DNA from 2 places in the Lysinibacillus sp. EB106-09-02-XG168 genome. Region 2 is predicted to be linked to the other one. Evidence: a T-box and tRNA genes for the amino acid it is inferred to sense, from the RefSeq annotation. Region 2 holds a T-box; the other holds one or more tRNA genes.
What was found. A T-box is a leader RNA that pairs with one kind of tRNA and senses whether it is charged. The one in region 2 lies ahead of leuS (leucine--tRNA ligase), so its partner is inferred to be a tRNA-Leu.
Positions count from the first base shown of each region.

Region 1: it has a tRNA-Leu gene. The T-box ahead of leuS (leucine--tRNA ligase) is inferred to sense a tRNA for this amino acid. The anticodon was not compared.

Region 1 covers NZ_JBYTDN010000003.1:4,138,739-4,147,189, reverse strand. Annotated here, with positions in the region: rRNA gene AC3WSO_RS21075 (16S ribosomal RNA) at 1-1,388, shown strand, start outside; rRNA gene AC3WSO_RS21070 (23S ribosomal RNA) at 1,572-4,499, shown strand; rRNA gene rrf (5S ribosomal RNA) at 4,616-4,731, shown strand; tRNA gene AC3WSO_RS21060 (tRNA-Asn) at 4,748-4,824, shown strand; tRNA gene AC3WSO_RS21055 (tRNA-Ser) at 4,830-4,921, shown strand; tRNA gene AC3WSO_RS21050 (tRNA-Glu) at 4,952-5,026, shown strand; tRNA gene AC3WSO_RS21045 (tRNA-Val) at 5,041-5,116, shown strand; tRNA gene AC3WSO_RS21040 (tRNA-Met) at 5,142-5,216, shown strand; tRNA gene AC3WSO_RS21035 (tRNA-Asp) at 5,221-5,296, shown strand; tRNA gene AC3WSO_RS21030 (tRNA-Phe) at 5,311-5,386, shown strand; tRNA gene AC3WSO_RS21025 (tRNA-Thr) at 5,396-5,471, shown strand; tRNA gene AC3WSO_RS21020 (tRNA-Tyr) at 5,481-5,564, shown strand; tRNA gene AC3WSO_RS21015 (tRNA-Trp) at 5,574-5,647, shown strand; tRNA gene AC3WSO_RS21010 (tRNA-His) at 5,664-5,739, shown strand; tRNA gene AC3WSO_RS21005 (tRNA-His) at 5,772-5,847, shown strand; tRNA gene AC3WSO_RS21000 (tRNA-Gln) at 5,865-5,939, shown strand; tRNA gene AC3WSO_RS20995 (tRNA-Gly) at 5,946-6,020, shown strand; tRNA gene AC3WSO_RS20990 (tRNA-Cys) at 6,029-6,102, shown strand; tRNA gene AC3WSO_RS20985 (tRNA-Leu) at 6,150-6,230, shown strand; gene thpR (RNA 2',3'-cyclic phosphodiesterase) at 6,760-7,317, shown strand; gene AC3WSO_RS20975 (ABC transporter permease) at 7,498-8,451, shown strand, end outside.
Region 2 covers NZ_JBYTDN010000003.1:3,780,459-3,788,909, reverse strand. Annotated here, with positions in the region: gene AC3WSO_RS19160 (ArsR/SmtB family transcription factor) at 1-131, shown strand, start outside; gene AC3WSO_RS19155 (SulP family inorganic anion transporter) at 188-1,912, shown strand; gene dhaK (dihydroxyacetone kinase subunit DhaK) at 2,420-4,171, shown strand; T-box leader at 4,303-4,514, shown strand; gene leuS (leucine--tRNA ligase) at 4,605-7,022, shown strand; gene AC3WSO_RS19140 (sigma-70 family RNA polymerase sigma factor) at 7,120-7,641, shown strand; gene AC3WSO_RS19135 (DUF4181 domain-containing protein) at 7,628-8,451, shown strand, end outside.

The DNA of each region.
Region 1 (8,451 bases), 360 kb from region 2:
GGGCTAATACCGAATAATCTATTTTACTTCATGGTGAAATACTAAAAGACGGTTTCGGCTGTCGCTATAAGATGGGCCCGCGGCGCATTAGCTAGTTGGTGAGGTAACGGCTCACCAAGGCGACGATGCGTAGCCGACCTGAGAGGGTGATCGGCCACACTGGGACTGAGACACGGCCCAGACTCCTACGGGAGGCAGCAGTAGGGAATCTTCCACAATGGGCGAAAGCCTGATGGAGCAACGCCGCGTGAGTGAAGAAGGTTTTCGGATCGTAAAACTCTGTTGTAAGGGAAGAACAAGTACAGTAGTAACTGGCTGTACCTTGACGGTACCTTATTAGAAAGCCACGGCTAACTACGTGCCAGCAGCCGCGGTAATACGTAGGTGGCAAGCGTTGTCCGGAATTATTGGGCGTAAAGCGCGCGCAGGCGGTCCTTTAAGTCTGATGTGAAAGCCCACGGCTCAACCGTGGAGGGTCATTGGAAACTGGGGGACTTGAGTGCAGAAGAGGAAAGTGGAATTCCAAGTGTAGCGGTGAAATGCGTAGAGATTTGGAGGAACACCAGTGGCGAAGGCGACTTTCTGGTCTGTAACTGACGCTGAGGCGCGAAAGCGTGGGGAGCAAACAGGATTAGATACCCTGGTAGTCCACGCCGTAAACGATGAGTGCTAAGTGTTAGGGGGTTTCCGCCCCTTAGTGCTGCAGCTAACGCATTAAGCACTCCGCCTGGGGAGTACGGTCGCAAGACTGAAACTCAAAGGAATTGACGGGGGCCCGCACAAGCGGTGGAGCATGTGGTTTAATTCGAAGCAACGCGAAGAACCTTACCAGGTCTTGACATCCCGTTGACCACTGTAGAGATATGGTTTTCCCTTCGGGGACAACGGTGACAGGTGGTGCATGGTTGTCGTCAGCTCGTGTCGTGAGATGTTGGGTTAAGTCCCGCAACGAGCGCAACCCTTGATCTTAGTTGCCATCATTTAGTTGGGCACTCTAAGGTGACTGCCGGTGACAAACCGGAGGAAGGTGGGGATGACGTCAAATCATCATGCCCCTTATGACCTGGGCTACACACGTGCTACAATGGACGATACAAACGGTTGCCAACTCGCGAGAGGGAGCTAATCCGATAAAGTCGTTCTCAGTTCGGATTGTAGGCTGCAACTCGCCTACATGAAGCCGGAATCGCTAGTAATCGCGGATCAGCATGCCGCGGTGAATACGTTCCCGGGCCTTGTACACACCGCCCGTCACACCACGAGAGTTTGTAACACCCGAAGTCGGTGGGGTAACCTTTTGGAGCCAGCCGCCGAAGGTGGGATAGATGATTGGGGTGAAGTCGTAACAAGGTAGCCGTATCGGAAGGTGCGGCTGGATCACCTCCTTTCTAAGGATATTTTCGGAATACAAACCTAGGGTTTGTAAGATTACGTTTTGCGTTCAGTTTTGAAGGTTCATTCTTAACGAATGAAATACTTCAAAACTTGTTCTTTGAAAACTGGATAAAACGACATTGAAATAGTAACAAACACATTTATTTTTTAAGTTTTTTTTATAGGCTTAATAACTTGGTTAAGTTATTAAGGGCGCACGGCGAATGCCTTGGCACTAGGAGCCGATGAAGGACGGCACTAACACCGATATGCTTCGGGGAGCTGTAAGTGAGCTTTGATCCGGAGATTTCCGAATGGGGGAACCCACTACGTTTAATCGCGTAGTATCTTGACGTGAATACATAGCGTCTTGAAGGCAGACCCAGGGAACTGAAACATCTAAGTACCTGGAGGAAGAGAAAGAAAAATCGATTCCCTGAGTAGCGGCGAGCGAAACGGGAAGAGCCCAAACCAAGAGGCTTGCCTCTTGGGGTTGTAGGACACTCTATACGGAGTTACAAAAGAGCGAGTTAGATGAAGCGACTTGGAAAGGTCCGCCAGAGCAGGTAAAAGCCCTGTAGTCGAAAGTTCGTTCTCTCCTGAGTGGATCCTGAGTACGGCGGAACACGTGAAATTCCGTCGGAATCCGGGAGGACCATCTCCCAAGGCTAAATACTACCTAGTGACCGATAGTGAACCAGTACCGTGAGGGAAAGGTGAAAAGCACCCCGGAAGGGGAGTGAAAGAGATCCTGAAACCGTGTGCCTACAAGTAGTTAGAGCCCGTTAATGGGTGATAGCGTGCCTTTTGTAGAATGAACCGGCGAGTTACGATTACGTGCGAGGTTAAGCTTTAGAAGGCGGAGCCGCAGCGAAAGCGAGTCTGAATAGGGCGAAATAGTACGTGGTCGTAGACCCGAAACCAGGTGATCTACCCATGTCCAGGGTGAAGGTGAGGTAACACTTACTGGAGGCCCGAACCCACGCACGTTGAAAAGTGCGGGGATGAGGTGTGGGTAGCGGAGAAATTCCAATCGAACTTGGAGATAGCTGGTTCTCTCCGAAATAGCTTTAGGGCTAGCCTCGTGATGAGAATACTGGAGGTAGAGCACTGTTTGGACTAGGGGGCCATCCCGGTTTACCGAATTCAGACAAACTCCGAATGCCAGATATTTATACACGGGAGTCAGACTGCGAGTGATAAGATCCGTAGTCAAAAGGGAAACAGCCCAGACCACCAGCTAAGGTCCCAAAGTAATCGTTAAGTGGAAAAGGATGTGGCGTTGCACAGACAACCAGGATGTTGGCTTAGAAGCAGCCATCATTTAAAGAGTGCGTAATAGCTCACTGGTCGAGTGACGCTGCGCCGAAAATGTATCGGGGCTAAACGATTCACCGAAGCTGTGGATTGACATCTACGATGTCAGTGGTAGGAGAGCGTTCTAAGTGCGTTGAAGTCAGATCGGAAGGACTGGTGGAGCGCTTAGAAGTGAGAATGCCGGTATGAGTAGCGAAAGACGGGTGAGAATCCCGTCCACCGTATGACTAAGGTTTCCTGAGGAAGGCTCGTCCGCTCAGGGTTAGTCGGGACCTAAGCCGAGGCCGATAGGCGTAGGCGATGGACAACAGGTTGATATTCCTGTACCACCTCCTCACCGTTTGAGAAATGGGGGGACGCAGTAGGATAGGGTAAGCGCGCTGTTGGATATGCGCGTCCAAGCAGTAAGGCGTGTGTGTAGGCAAATCCGCACACTGTAACGTTGAGCTGTGATGGCGAGTCCGTATGGACGAAGTTCCTGATTTCACACTGCCAAGAAAAGCCTCTATCGAGGTGAGAGGTGCCCGTACCGCAAACCGACACAGGTAGTCGAGGAGAGAATCCTAAGGTGTGCGAGAGAACTCTCGTTAAGGAACTCGGCAAAATGACCCCGTAACTTCGGGAGAAGGGGTGCTCTTGAGCGTGCAAGCGCATGAGAGCCGCAGTGAATAGGCCCAGGCGACTGTTTAGCAAAAACACAGGTCTCTGCAAAACCGTAAGGTGACGTATAGGGGCTGACGCCTGCCCGGTGCTGGAAGGTTAAGAGGAGTGGTTAGCGCAAGCGAAGCTGCGAATTGAAGCCCCAGTAAACGGCGGCCGTAACTATAACGGTCCTAAGGTAGCGAAATTCCTTGTCGGGTAAGTTCCGACCCGCACGAAAGGCGTAACGATCTGGGCACTGTCTCAACGAGAGACTCGGTGAAATTATAGTACCTGTGAAGATGCAGGTTACCCGCGACAGGACGGAAAGACCCCGTGGAGCTTTACTGTAGCCTGATATTGAATTTTGGTACAACTTGTACAGGATAGGTAGGAGCCAGAGATCTCGGAGCGCCAGCTTCGAAGGAGGCGTCGGTGGGATACTACCCTGGTTGTATTGAAATTCTAACCCATGCCCCTTAGCGGGGCAGGAGACAGTGTCAGGCGGACAGTTTGACTGGGGCGGTCGCCTCCTAAAAGGTAACGGAGGCGCCCAAAGGTTCCCTCAGAATGGTTGGAAATCATTCGTAGAGTGTAAAGGCACAAGGGAGCTTGACTGCGAGACCTACAAGTCGAGCAGGGTCGAAAGACGGGCTTAGTGATCCGGTGGTTCCGCATGGAAGGGCCATCGCTCAACGGATAAAAGCTACCCCGGGGATAACAGGCTTATCTCCCCCAAGAGTCCACATCGACGGGGAGGTTTGGCACCTCGATGTCGGCTCATCGCATCCTGGGGCTGTAGTCGGTCCCAAGGGTTGGGCTGTTCGCCCATTAAAGCGGTACGCGAGCTGGGTTCAGAACGTCGTGAGACAGTTCGGTCCCTATCCGTCGTGGGCGTAGGAAATTTGAGAGGAGCTGTCCTTAGTACGAGAGGACCGGGATGGACACACCGCTGGTGTACCAGTTGTCTTGCCAAAGGCATCGCTGGGTAGCTATGTGTGGACGGGATAAGTGCTGAAAGCATCTAAGCATGAAGCCCCCCTCAAGATGAGATTTCCCATTACGCAAGTAAGTAAGATCCCTCAAAGACGATGAGGTAGATAGGTTCGAGGTGGAAGTGTGGTGACACATGGAGCTGACGAATACTAATCGATCGAGGACTTAACCAAAATGTTTGAAACATTCAATGCACCGTTTATCCAGTTTTGAAAGAATAAAAACTATTAAAAATATACTTGTAACTTCAACAAAGATATGTTATAATAAGTATTGTCTTTCAAAATAGTCTAGTGATGATGGCAAAGAGGTCACACCCGTTCCCATACCGAACACGGAAGTTAAGCTCTTTAGCGCCGATGGTAGTTGGGGGCTTCCCCCTGTGAGAGTAGGACGTCGCTAGGCTATATGATAAAATTATTCCGAAGTAGCTCAGTTGGTAGTAGCACCTGACTGTTAATCAGGTTGTCGCAGGTTCGAGTCCTGCCTTCGGAGCCATTCTTGGAGAGTTGTCCGAGTGGCCGAAGGAGCACGATTGGAAATCGTGTAGGCGGTTAACACTGTCTCAAGGGTTCAAATCCCTTACTCTCCGCCAGCACTTTAAGGATTTTCCATTCCAAACGATGGCCCCTTGGTCAAGTGGTTAAGACACCGCCCTTTCACGGCGGTAACACGGGTTCGAATCCCGTAGGGGTCACCATTTAATACCCAGATGGAGGATTAGCTCAGCTGGGAGAGCATCTGCCTTACAAGCAGAGGGTCGGCGGTTCGAGCCCGTCATCCTCCACCATTATTTAAATAAATCACCTTATTATCGCGGGGTGGAGCAGTGGTAGCTCGTCGGGCTCATAACCCGAAGGTCGTTGGTTCAAATCCGGCCCCCGCAACCAAAATGGTCCCGTGGTGTAGCGGTTAACATGCCTGCCTGTCACGCAGGAGATCGCCGGTTCGATCCCGGTCGGGACCGCCATTTTTTAAAAATATGGGTCAGTAGCTCAGTTGGTAGAGCATTAGATTGAAGCTCTAAGTGTCGGCGGTTCGATTCCGTCCTGACCCACCATATTTTTTTGCCGGTGTAGCTCAGTTGGTAGAGCAACTGACTTGTAATCAGTAGGTCGTGGGTTCGACTCCTATCGCCGGCACCATGTATTCCCGGAGGGGTAGCGAAGTGGCTAAACGCGGCGGACTGTAAATCCGCTCCTTAGGGTTCGGCGGTTCGAATCCGTCCCCCTCCACCAGTTTTTTATAGGGGCATAGTTTAACGGTAGAATAGAGGTCTCCAAAACCTTTGATGTGGGTTCGATTCCTACTGCCCCTGCCAATTAATTAATTTCATGGCGGTTGTGGCGAAGTGGTTAACGCACCTGATTGTGGTTCAGGCATTCGTGGGTTCGATTCCCATCAGTCGCCCCATTTAATTTAAAATAATAAAATATAATAATATGGCGGTTGTGGCGAAGTGGTTAACGCACCTGATTGTGGTTCAGGCATTCGTGGGTTCGATTCCCATCAGTCGCCCCATTTATATATTTAACTTTTGGGATATAGCCAAGCGGTAAGGCAACGGATTTTGATTCCGTCACGCCCTGGTTCGAATCCAGGTATCCCAGCCATTTATTGCGGAAGTAGTTCAGTGGTAGAACACCACCTTGCCAAGGTGGGGGTCGCGAGTTCGAACCTCGTCTTCCGCTCCAATTATTAAGGCGGCATAGCCAAGTGGTAAGGCACAGGTCTGCAACACCTTTATCACCGGTTCAAATCCGGTTGCCGCCTCCATAATTTATTACTCAATCGGTTTATCCGATTTTTTTTATCTCCATTGTGCCGGTGTGGCGGAATTGGCAGACGCGCACGACTCAAAATCGTGTTCCTTTGGAGTGTCGGTTCGACCCCGACCACCGGTATCTTTAGTTTAATTTACGTTACGATAAAAAAGTTAAGAAAGCTCATAAACCTTGATATGATAGGGTTTATGAGCTTTTTGCATTTCCTGAGAATAAGATAGAAAACGATAAGAATTGATTTTGTTTTACACAAATTTTACACATAATCAGATTTGTTTTACAGTAGTAATCCAAAGTGATGCACCAGCAGCACGAACGTTTTTGTAACAGCAGTAACAATAATAGAAGCTATTAAGTTAAACAGGAGTTTAACAAGGAGAAGGGAAATAAATATTGAGATAATAGGTGCTGTGGTAACAGGAACACCGAAAGCTGGGGAGTTATTTAATAAGAAAAGATAATAAGAAAAGATAATAAGAAAAGATAATAAGAAAAAAATAGATAAAAAGCAAAGTGGATTATTTAAATAGCAGGAATGTTTACTTTAGCTGAGCAGTATTCGCCTTTAGCGTGAGTAGTTATGGTTAAATTATAGTAGGAAAAGACATAATGCCTGTGAAGTAGCATTTACGATGAGAGAGGTATGATTATGAACAGACACTTTTTTATTGCGGTTCCACTTCCTTCAGACATTAAAGCAGCTCTTAATGTGAGAGGGGAAAAATTAAAAACAGACTTTCATTTTAAACGATGGGTTCATCAGGAAGATTATCACATCACTTTGGCTTTTTTAGGTCATGCGGATGAAGAGCAATTACAAGCTGTAATGAATGAAGCGAGGGGAAATCTTTTGAATGTTTCTCCATTCGAATTAAAAATTCAGGGGTTCAATACTTTTGGAAGAAAAGAATATCCAAGAATTTTATGGGCGGATCTGCTCGAATCGCGGCAATTAAAAGTTGTGCAAGAAATAGTATACCAAGACTGTATGAAGGTTGGATTTGAATTAGATAAGAAGCCCTTTGTCCCCCATATAACTGTTGCAAGAAAGTGGGATGAAGCATGCGGGAAAATTTCGTCAGAGGCATTGATGGAAGATAATTTTCAGCTTCCTGAATTTCTAGTAGAAGAAGTAGTTTTGTACGAATCAAGAATTGAGGAAACCCCAAAATATTATAAAAAAGCTGTCATTCGTTTAGAGGGCTAATGGATCTGTTAAAAGCGTACTATAATAATGATGAATATTACAATCAGCTCGTAAACCTAAAAAAGAAAAGGTTTATGAGCTTTTTTTTGTTAAAAGCATCTCATAATTAATAATTAGTTCATCTTCCGTTCATTTAAGGATTTTATGCTAAGGATGTAAAAAGGAATGGAGGAGTTAACGATGAATCTTGCGTGGAAAGAAATTAAGAAAAATAAAATAAGATTTTTAATATTAGGGTCAATTGTTTTTTTAGTTAGTTTATTAACTTTTATTATTTCTGGTTTGGCGAACGGATTGTCTCAAGATAATGCAGCTCTAATTAAGGATTTACCACAAGGTCAATTTTATATGAATGAGGATGCAGATCGAACTTATAATCTGTCAAAAATAGATAGTGGTACACAAAATGAAATATTGAGCAAAGAAAAAGATGCAGTAGCTTTTTCATTACAAATGGGCTTTTTAAATGATCAGGACGATAAGCAGCAAAGCGTTGCCTTTGTTACATCGACCGATTCAGCGTTATTTGAAAATGTGGAACATGAGGAAGTTATATTAGACAGTTCCATGAAAGATAAAGGAATTAAAGTAGGAGATACATTAACGAGTAATCAATTTGGTGGCAAGTTTGTAGTAAAGGGATTTGCCATCCAAAAGAAATATAGTCATGCACCTGTTGCCTATATTAATCAAGAGGATTATAAAGAAATTTATCGTGTGGATGAAATGCAGATGATTTTCGTACCAGACGGAGATTCTTCGAAAGAATTTGCTGGATTAGAATCATTTTCAAATAAAGAATTTCTTAACACAATCCCAAGTTATAACGCAGAACAAATGTCTTTAAATATGATTGTTTGGTTTTTAGTAGTCATTAGTGGGATGCTGTACGCCATCTTCTTCTATATGATGAATGTCCAAAAAATCGGCTTATACGGAATCTTAAAGGCGATTGGTTTGAAAACAAGCAAGTTATTCAAAATGATATGGACACAGATGGCCATCATTACAGTTATTTCACTTGTTTTATCTGTAACCTTTAGCCAGGCCTTTAATCTGATAGCGCCAAAAGGAATGCCATTCACTTTATCGATTGCGACAACAACACAATTATCGATCGTATTCCTAATTATT
Region 2 (8,451 bases):
ATTCTTTAAGTGATCCTATGATTGGAGAGTTACTTGGCGTCACAAAAGAAATTTTTAATAATCACTTAATAAATACAATTACAAGATTAGAAGAAATGACTATTAATGAAGATAATGAAGAGGATATGTAAACTGGGGTTTTTACGAAACATTTACCTTGCTATTATTTTGAAGGGAAGATTTATAGATGAAGTCACTGTTTACAGGGCGATATGAAGGATATTCTGTTCATCATTTGAAGAAAGATTTACTCTCAGGGACAATTGTCGGGATTGTAGCAATACCACTGGCAATGTCCTTTGCCATTGCGTCAGGTGTTAAGCCTGAGTATGGAATTTATACAGCTTTTATTGCTGGCATACTTATTTCTCTTTTTGGTGGTTCGAAGTTCCAAATAGGGGGACCTACAGGTGCCTTTGTGCCAATTTTATTAGGGATAGTCATTTCGTATGGCTATGAAAACTTACTAATCGCTGGATTAATGGCTGGGATTATTTTGTGCTTAATGGGTATTTTTAAACTAGGGTCATTAATAAAATTTATTCCCCGACCCGTGACAATCGGATTTACAGCAGGAATAGCTGTTATTATTTTTACAGGTCAAATTGCTAATTTCCTAGGTTTAACAAATATTAAACGTCATGAGTATTTTATTGACAATGTAAAAGAAATTGTTATGCATATTGGTACGACAAACTTTTATAGTGTTTTAACGGCGATCATAAGTCTTATCATTATTTTAATAACACCGAAAGTTTTACCTAAAGTTCCAGGAGCGTTAGCGGGAATTGTTGTTTCTACACTAGTGGCAACATTCTTTTTTTCTGGACAAGTTGCCACAATAGCAACAGCCTACGGTCAAATTCCTAATACATTACCGAATTTCGCAGTTCCAGATATCACATGGGAGCGTATTCAGCTACTTATTGGACCAGCTTTTGTGATTGCGATGCTTGGTGGAATTGAATCACTTTTATCTGCTGTGGTAGCGGATGGAATGACAAATACAAAGCATAATAGTAACCGAGAACTTGTTGGTCAAGGGATTGCTAATATCGTCACTCCTTTCTTTGGAGGGATCCCTGCGACAGGGGCTATTGCTCGTACTGCGACAAATATTAAAACAGGTGCAGTATCACCCATATCCGGTGTTATTCACGGTGTATTTGTTTTAGTCACTTTATTATTACTTGCGCCTTTTGCTTCACATATTCCATTAGCTAGTATGGCTCCAGTTTTAATGGTTGTGGCTTGGAATATGAGTGAGCAAAAGCATTTTGCACATATTGTTAAATTAAAATCAGGAGATTCCCTCGTTTTAATCATTACGTTCCTTCTTACTGTTTTTACAAGCTTAACATTAGCTGTAGAGGTGGGGATTGTACTAGCGGTCGTATTATTTGCAAAGCGTATGAGCGAAAAGCTTGTAGTAACAAAGGTTTTACCGGATCATTCGAAAGAGAGTGGAAAGGTACAATCACATGTTGTTCATCAAAAACGAGACTGTCCACAAATAAGTATTTATACAGTTGAGGGTCCTCTTTTCTTCGGCGCAGCTCAAACCTTTGAGCAGGCGATTGCAAGTTCTATCCGGCGCGAACAAAAAGTTTTAGTATTACGCATGAGTAAAGTACCTTTTATGGATTCAACAGGTGAGTCGTATTTTGGTAATGTCATTCGGAATTTTAAAGCACAGGGTGGCACTATTTTAGTTACAGGAGTACAAGACGAATTAAAAAAGGCACTACAGCACAATGGCTTATATGATGAAATTGGTGAAGATAATTTCTATCCGCACACAGGAGAAGCGATTAATAAAGCTTTAAGCTATTTAGATACAAATAAATGTATTGGCTGTAAGCATTTCGCTTTCCGTGAATGTCAGGAGTTATCCCGCAATAAGGGGCAGTAAATAAAAACTGCCCCTAATTGTCCGATTGGTGAAAACTAATAATCAGTGGGGTATAGAAAACACCCCACTGATTAAAGTTTCACTTTATCCCGTAATAAGGGGCAGTAAATAAAAACTGCCCCTAATTGTCCGATTGGTGAAAACTAATAATCAGTGGGGTATAGAAAACACCCCACTGATTAAAGTTTCACTTTATCCCGTAATAAGGGGCAGTAAATAATAAAAACTGCCCCTAATTGCCCGATTGGTGAAAACTAATAATCGATGGGGTGCAGAAAATACCCTATCGATTAAAGTTTCACTTTACCCCGTAATAAAGGAACGCAATTATGTCGAGGATGAGTATCTTTAGACAAAGCTTTCATTTTACGTAGAAAACTAGAATTCGTTTTCAAATATGTTTCGAGGGGTATGTATCATAGCAGGAATCTTCTTTGAATAATTATAGAAGTATGTCTACAAATAGGGTTCGTAGAATGTGACAAAACTTATAGGGGAGGATTAAAGATGAAAAAAATTATGAATCAACCTGAATCACTTGTAATGGAAATGTGCAAGGGGATAGTTATGGCTCACCCGGAACTTGAGCTATTAAAAAAATATAAAGTAATTAAGAAAAAAGCGATGAATGCAAATAAGGTAACTTTAATTAGCGGTGGCGGTAGTGGACATGAACCAGCACATGCAGGGTTAGTAGGAAAAGGAATGCTGGATGCTGCGGTATGTGGTGATGTGTTTGCTTCTCCTTCACAAATACAGGTATATCAAGCAATTAAAGCAACAGCCAGCCAAAAAGGTACACTGCTCATTATTAAAAATTACAGCGGAGATATAATGAATTTTAAAAATGGCGCCCACTTAGCCATGGAGGATGGCATTCAAGTAGAGTACGTTCGCGTAGAAGATGATATTGCAGTAGAAGATAGCCTTTATACAGTAGGACGCCGCGGCGTTGCAGGAGTTGTGTTAGTACATAAAATTGCTGGTGCAGCTGCAGAAGAAGGTATGGATTTGATGCAGGTTAAAGCTGTAGCGGAAAAAGCAGCGGCAAATGTTCGAACAATTGGTCTGGCACTAACTTCCTGTACGGTTCCTGCTAGTGGATCACCTACTTTCAAATTGGGGGAGGACGAGATGGAATATGGTGTCGGTATTCATGGAGAGCCAGGGAGAAAAAGAGAAAAAATGATGGCTGCAGATGAATTAGCTTTACGTATGACAAATGACCTTATGAAAGATTTAGGATTAGATAAAGATGCTGAAATTGCTGTTCTAGTAAATGGATTTGGTGGTACACCACTTCAAGAACTTTATCTGTTTAATAATGCGGTTGCTAGAGAACTGAGTAAAAGAAATATACGAATCAATCGAACGTTTGTCGGCAATTACATGACAAGTATTGATATGGCTGGGATCTCTCTTACAGTAATGAAACTAGATGATGAACTGAGTACACTATTATCGAAAGAATGTAATACACCTGCATTTAAGGTAGATGGACCGGTTGAACGTGTAGAATACGTAGATATTAATGATAATGTAGAAGAGAAAGAAGTATTCTTTGAGACGGAAACAGAAGAAGAACACGCTATCATCAAAAACGAGGTAATCACATTAAATAATATGATTTATCTTGTAGATAAAATGAGCGAGATTATTATTAAGAACGAAGTGCCTTTCTGCGAATTGGATACCCATGCAGGTGACGGCGATTTCGGAATGAGTGTCGCAAAAGGTTTTAAGGAATTAAAACGAGGATGGGCCTCGATTCTAAATCATAAACATTTAAGTATTGGGACTTTTCTTGATGGTTGTTCCATGATCATTATGGAACATTGCGGAGGAGCTTCTGGTCCAATTTGGGGCGGGGCTTTCCGAGCTGCTAGTAAAGCAGTCGAGGGGAAAATGGAATTAACTGTTGGAGAGTTTGCTGAAATGTTACAAGCTACGCTGAAAGGTATACAATCTGTCGGTGAGCGTTCTTTCGGAAGAGGGGCAGAGGTAGGCGATAAAACGCTTGTAGATGCGCTTGTACCTTGTGTAAATTCCTGGTTAGAAAGCGCTGCAACTGGTGCGGACTTTAAAACAGCTTTTGAGAAAGGGGCAGAGGCTGCTGTTAAAGGAGCGGAATATACAAAGGAAATCGTAGCTCGAATGGGTCGCGCCGGAACAGTTGGTGAAAGAAGTCTAGGTTATCCGGATGCTGGTGCTTTTGCGCTAGGAGTTATTTTTACGGAGCTTTCTTGTAGTTTAAAATAAAGCGAGCACTATGGATACAACTTGTTTCGAATATTGTTACCTTCATAGGGATTTAATTTGTTCAAAAATGGTTAGTATGTAAACAAAGTCTTGTGCTTTTCAGTACTTTCCATTAGAATAAATGCAATACATGTAAGACAATGATGAGGAATAGTAAATTTGTGTTTCTTTTTAGAGAGCTAGCGGTTGGTGGGAGCTAGTAGGAAAGCAAATTGAACTCGCCTTCTGAGTCTGCCCGAGTGCAACAGCTCGTGCCGTTCCTTCCGCGTTAAGGAAGCTAAAGCCGAGTGTGATCACTAATGTGGGTGGTACCGCGGGAGATACGAATTCTCTCGTCCCTTTCTAATGAAGAAAGGGGCGAGTTTTTTTATTTTTTAAATATTTTGTCAATTCTTAAGTTGAAGAGCATGACACATTCAAAGGAGGAAAAATAATGAGTTTTAATCATCAACAAATCGAAAAAAAGTGGCAGCAATATTGGGCTGATAATAAAACGTTTAAAACTGAAAACGAAACAGAAAAACCAAAATTTTACGCGTTAGACATGTTCCCATACCCATCTGGTGCTGGTCTTCATGTAGGACATCCAGAGGGCTACACAGCGACAGACATCCTTTCACGCTTCAAGCGTATGCAAGGTTATAACGTCCTACATCCTATGGGCTGGGATGCATTCGGTTTACCTGCAGAGCAATATGCACTTGATACAGGAAATGACCCGGCAGAATTTACAGCGAAAAATATTGCAACATTTAAGCGTCAAATCCAAGAGTTAGGTTTTAGCTATGACTGGGATCGTGAAATTAACACAACAGATCCAGAATATTATAAATGGACACAATGGATCTTTATCCAACTTTATAAAAAAGGCTTAGCCTATGTAGATGAAGTAGCTGTAAACTGGTGTCCAGCACTTGGAACAGTACTTGCAAACGAAGAAGTTATTGATGGAAAGTCAGAGCGTGGTGGTCACCCTGTAGAACGTCGTCCAATGAAGCAATGGATGCTTAAAATTACTGCCTATGCTGATCGTTTAATCGATGACTTAGAGGAAGTTGATTGGCCAGAGTCTATTAAGGATATGCAACGTAACTGGATTGGTCGTTCTGAAGGTGCAGAAGTAACATTTGATATAGATGGAACAGATGAAAACTTCACAGTGTTTACAACTCGTCCTGATACATTATTTGGTGCTACATACTGTGTTATTGCACCTGAGCATAAATTAGTGGATCAAATTACAAGTGCTGAACAACGACAAGCTGTTGAAGCTTATTTAGATAAAGTAAAATTGAAATCTGATTTAGAACGCACAGATTTAGCGAAAGAAAAAACAGGCGTATTCACAGGTGCCTATGCAATTAATCCAATTAACGGTAAAAAAATGCCGATTTGGGTTGCGGACTATGTATTAGTATCATACGGTACTGGTGCAATTATGGCAGTTCCAGCACATGATGAGCGCGACTATGAATTCGCTACAGAATTTGGTTTAGAAATTATTTCTGTCCTTGAAGGTGGAGACATTAGCAAAGAAGCCTTCACAGGTGATGGTCAACATATTAACTCTGACTTCCTTAATGGCTTAAACAAAGAGGAAGGTATTGCTAAGGCAATTCAATGGCTTGAAGAAAAAGGTGTGGGAGAGAAGAAAATCTCTTACCGTCTTCGCGACTGGTTATTCTCTCGTCAACGTTACTGGGGTGAGCCAATTCCTATGATTCATTGGGAAGATGGTACAACGACGCCAGTGCCAGAATCAGAATTACCATTAGTACTACCAAAAACAGATAATATTCGTCCTTCAGGTACGGGTGAATCTCCGTTAGCGAACATTTCTGAATGGGTAAATGTTGTTGATCCTGAAACAGGCAAAAAAGGTCGTCGCGAAACGAATACGATGCCACAGTGGGCAGGTTCTAGCTGGTACTTCATTCGTTATATTGACCCAACAAATAAAGAAGCAATCGCAGACCCTGAATTACTGAAACGTTGGTTACCAGTTGATATTTATATCGGTGGGGCAGAGCATGCGGTATTACACTTACTATACGCTCGCTTCTGGCATAAAGTATTATACGATTTAGGTGTTGTACACACGAAAGAGCCATTCCATAAATTATTTAACCAAGGGATGATTCTTGGTGAAGGTAATGAGAAAATGTCTAAATCAAAAGGTAATGTCGTTAACCCAGATGAAATCATTTCTTCACACGGTGCTGATACTTTACGTCTATATGAAATGTTTATGGGTCCACTTGAAGCATCTGTTGCATGGTCAACAAATGGCTTGGACGGGGCACGACGCTTCTTAGATCGTATTTGGCGTCTATTTGTTAATGAAGAAGATGGTACAATCGCTGCAAAAATTCAAGCTTCTGATGACAAAACATTAGAAAAATCATATCATCAAACTGTGAAAAAAGTGACAGAGGATTATGAAGGTATTCGCTTCAATACAGCTATTTCACAAATGATGGTATTCATCAATGATTGCTACAAAGCGGATGTAATTCCAACAGAATACGCTGAAGGCTTTGTGAAAATGCTAGCTCCAATGGTGCCACACGTTGCTGAAGAACTATGGCAGATATTAGGTCATGATGAATCACTTTCATATAAGGAATGGCCAACATATGATGAGGCTAAACTTGTAGATGATGAGGTGGAAATCGCAGTACAAGTACTAGGCAAAGTACGTGCAAAAATCATCGTAGCGAAAGATGCTTCAAAAGAAGAAATCGAAAAAGTAGCTCTTGCAGATGACAAAGTACAAGAGTATATGGCAGGCAAAGACTTAGTAAAAATAATTGTCATTCCAGGTAAGCTTGTTAATATCGTCGTGAAATAATAATGTGAAAAGTGTCCAATATTTGGGCGCTTTTTTCTTTTTTGCTGAAACCATCTAAGATTTTGATACGACTATAGTCTGAATAGGAGGTGTTTGTTTGAGTGAGCATTTAGCAAATATTATGGAAGAGCATGGTGAGTATTGCCTTCGTGTAGCTTATCTATATGTTAAAGACTGGGCTATTGCAGAAGAAATCGTTCAAGATGTCTTTTTTGCTTATTATCGGCAACAGGAGCGCTTTGAACAGCGATCCTCGCTAAAAACATATTTAGTAAAAATAACAGTACATAAAAGTCATGACTATTTACGAAGTTGGAAAAATAAGCGACATATTTTATTTGAAAAGCTGCACATTGGAGTCAGTAAACGATCGCCAGAAATAAATTTGATTGAAAAGGATGAACGAAGAATTGTAACAGTAGCTTTGTTTGAGCTTCCAATCAACTACCGAGAAGTAATTATTCTTTATTATTATCAAGAATTAAAGGTTCGTGAGATAGCGGAGGTACTTGCATGTACCGAAAGTACAGTGAAAACAAGACTTCGTAGAGCTAGACAAATTTTGCAGGAAAAACTGGACAAAAACCATTGGGAGGTGCTAGAAGATGACATCTTTTAAGAATAAACTGGATAAAGAGCTTGGAGAAGCCCCGCGTTTCTCACAACAATTGCAGGAGCGTATTTTGCACAATGTAGTTCAGCAAAATAAACAACCTCGTAGATGGCAATATCCAATGGTTTTCATTGGAGCAGTCGTGACGATCCTCTTCTTGATTGTAATTGGTCCATGGAAGCAAGTAGATTTATCTAAGCATGCTGCGATTATTGAACTAGCCCAACATGAGGTTAAACAGTTTACGAGTGCGTATAATTGGGAGGAAGATACCTTTAAGGCCGGAAGACCTGGCTGGATTTTAGGGCAACAGTCTTATAAAAATGATTCGGAAACAAAGCTCATTGCTAATACGCTTCAAAAGGCAGTTATTTCGGAGAAGGATGATGATTATTATGCATATCGTGATGTATGGGTGGAGTTTGACAATGGGCAGGTTGTGCAGCTAAAAATGTTCTTAAACGATGAGCAGCTAGCTTTTAGCGATCGACAAACAAATATCTTTTACAAAGTACAAGATGGCGATACAGCATCATCATTTATTGCCCTTATGCAAAAAGATGAAAAAGATATTAGTTTCGGTGAGATATTTACTTTTTTAATAATTGCTCTCCTTCTAGTGTGGCTTACTGAAAAAGCTATTCAAAAAATGTTTAGCATTCTGAAAGAGCCAAAATATATAAATACAGGTCATCAACGTACAACGTATATTGCTAAGTTTATTCAATTTGCGACTTTAATTTTATTTAATATATACGGTTTGTTTCTATATACGGCTACAATATGCATTTTTATAGCAGTCTTCATGATGAGTTC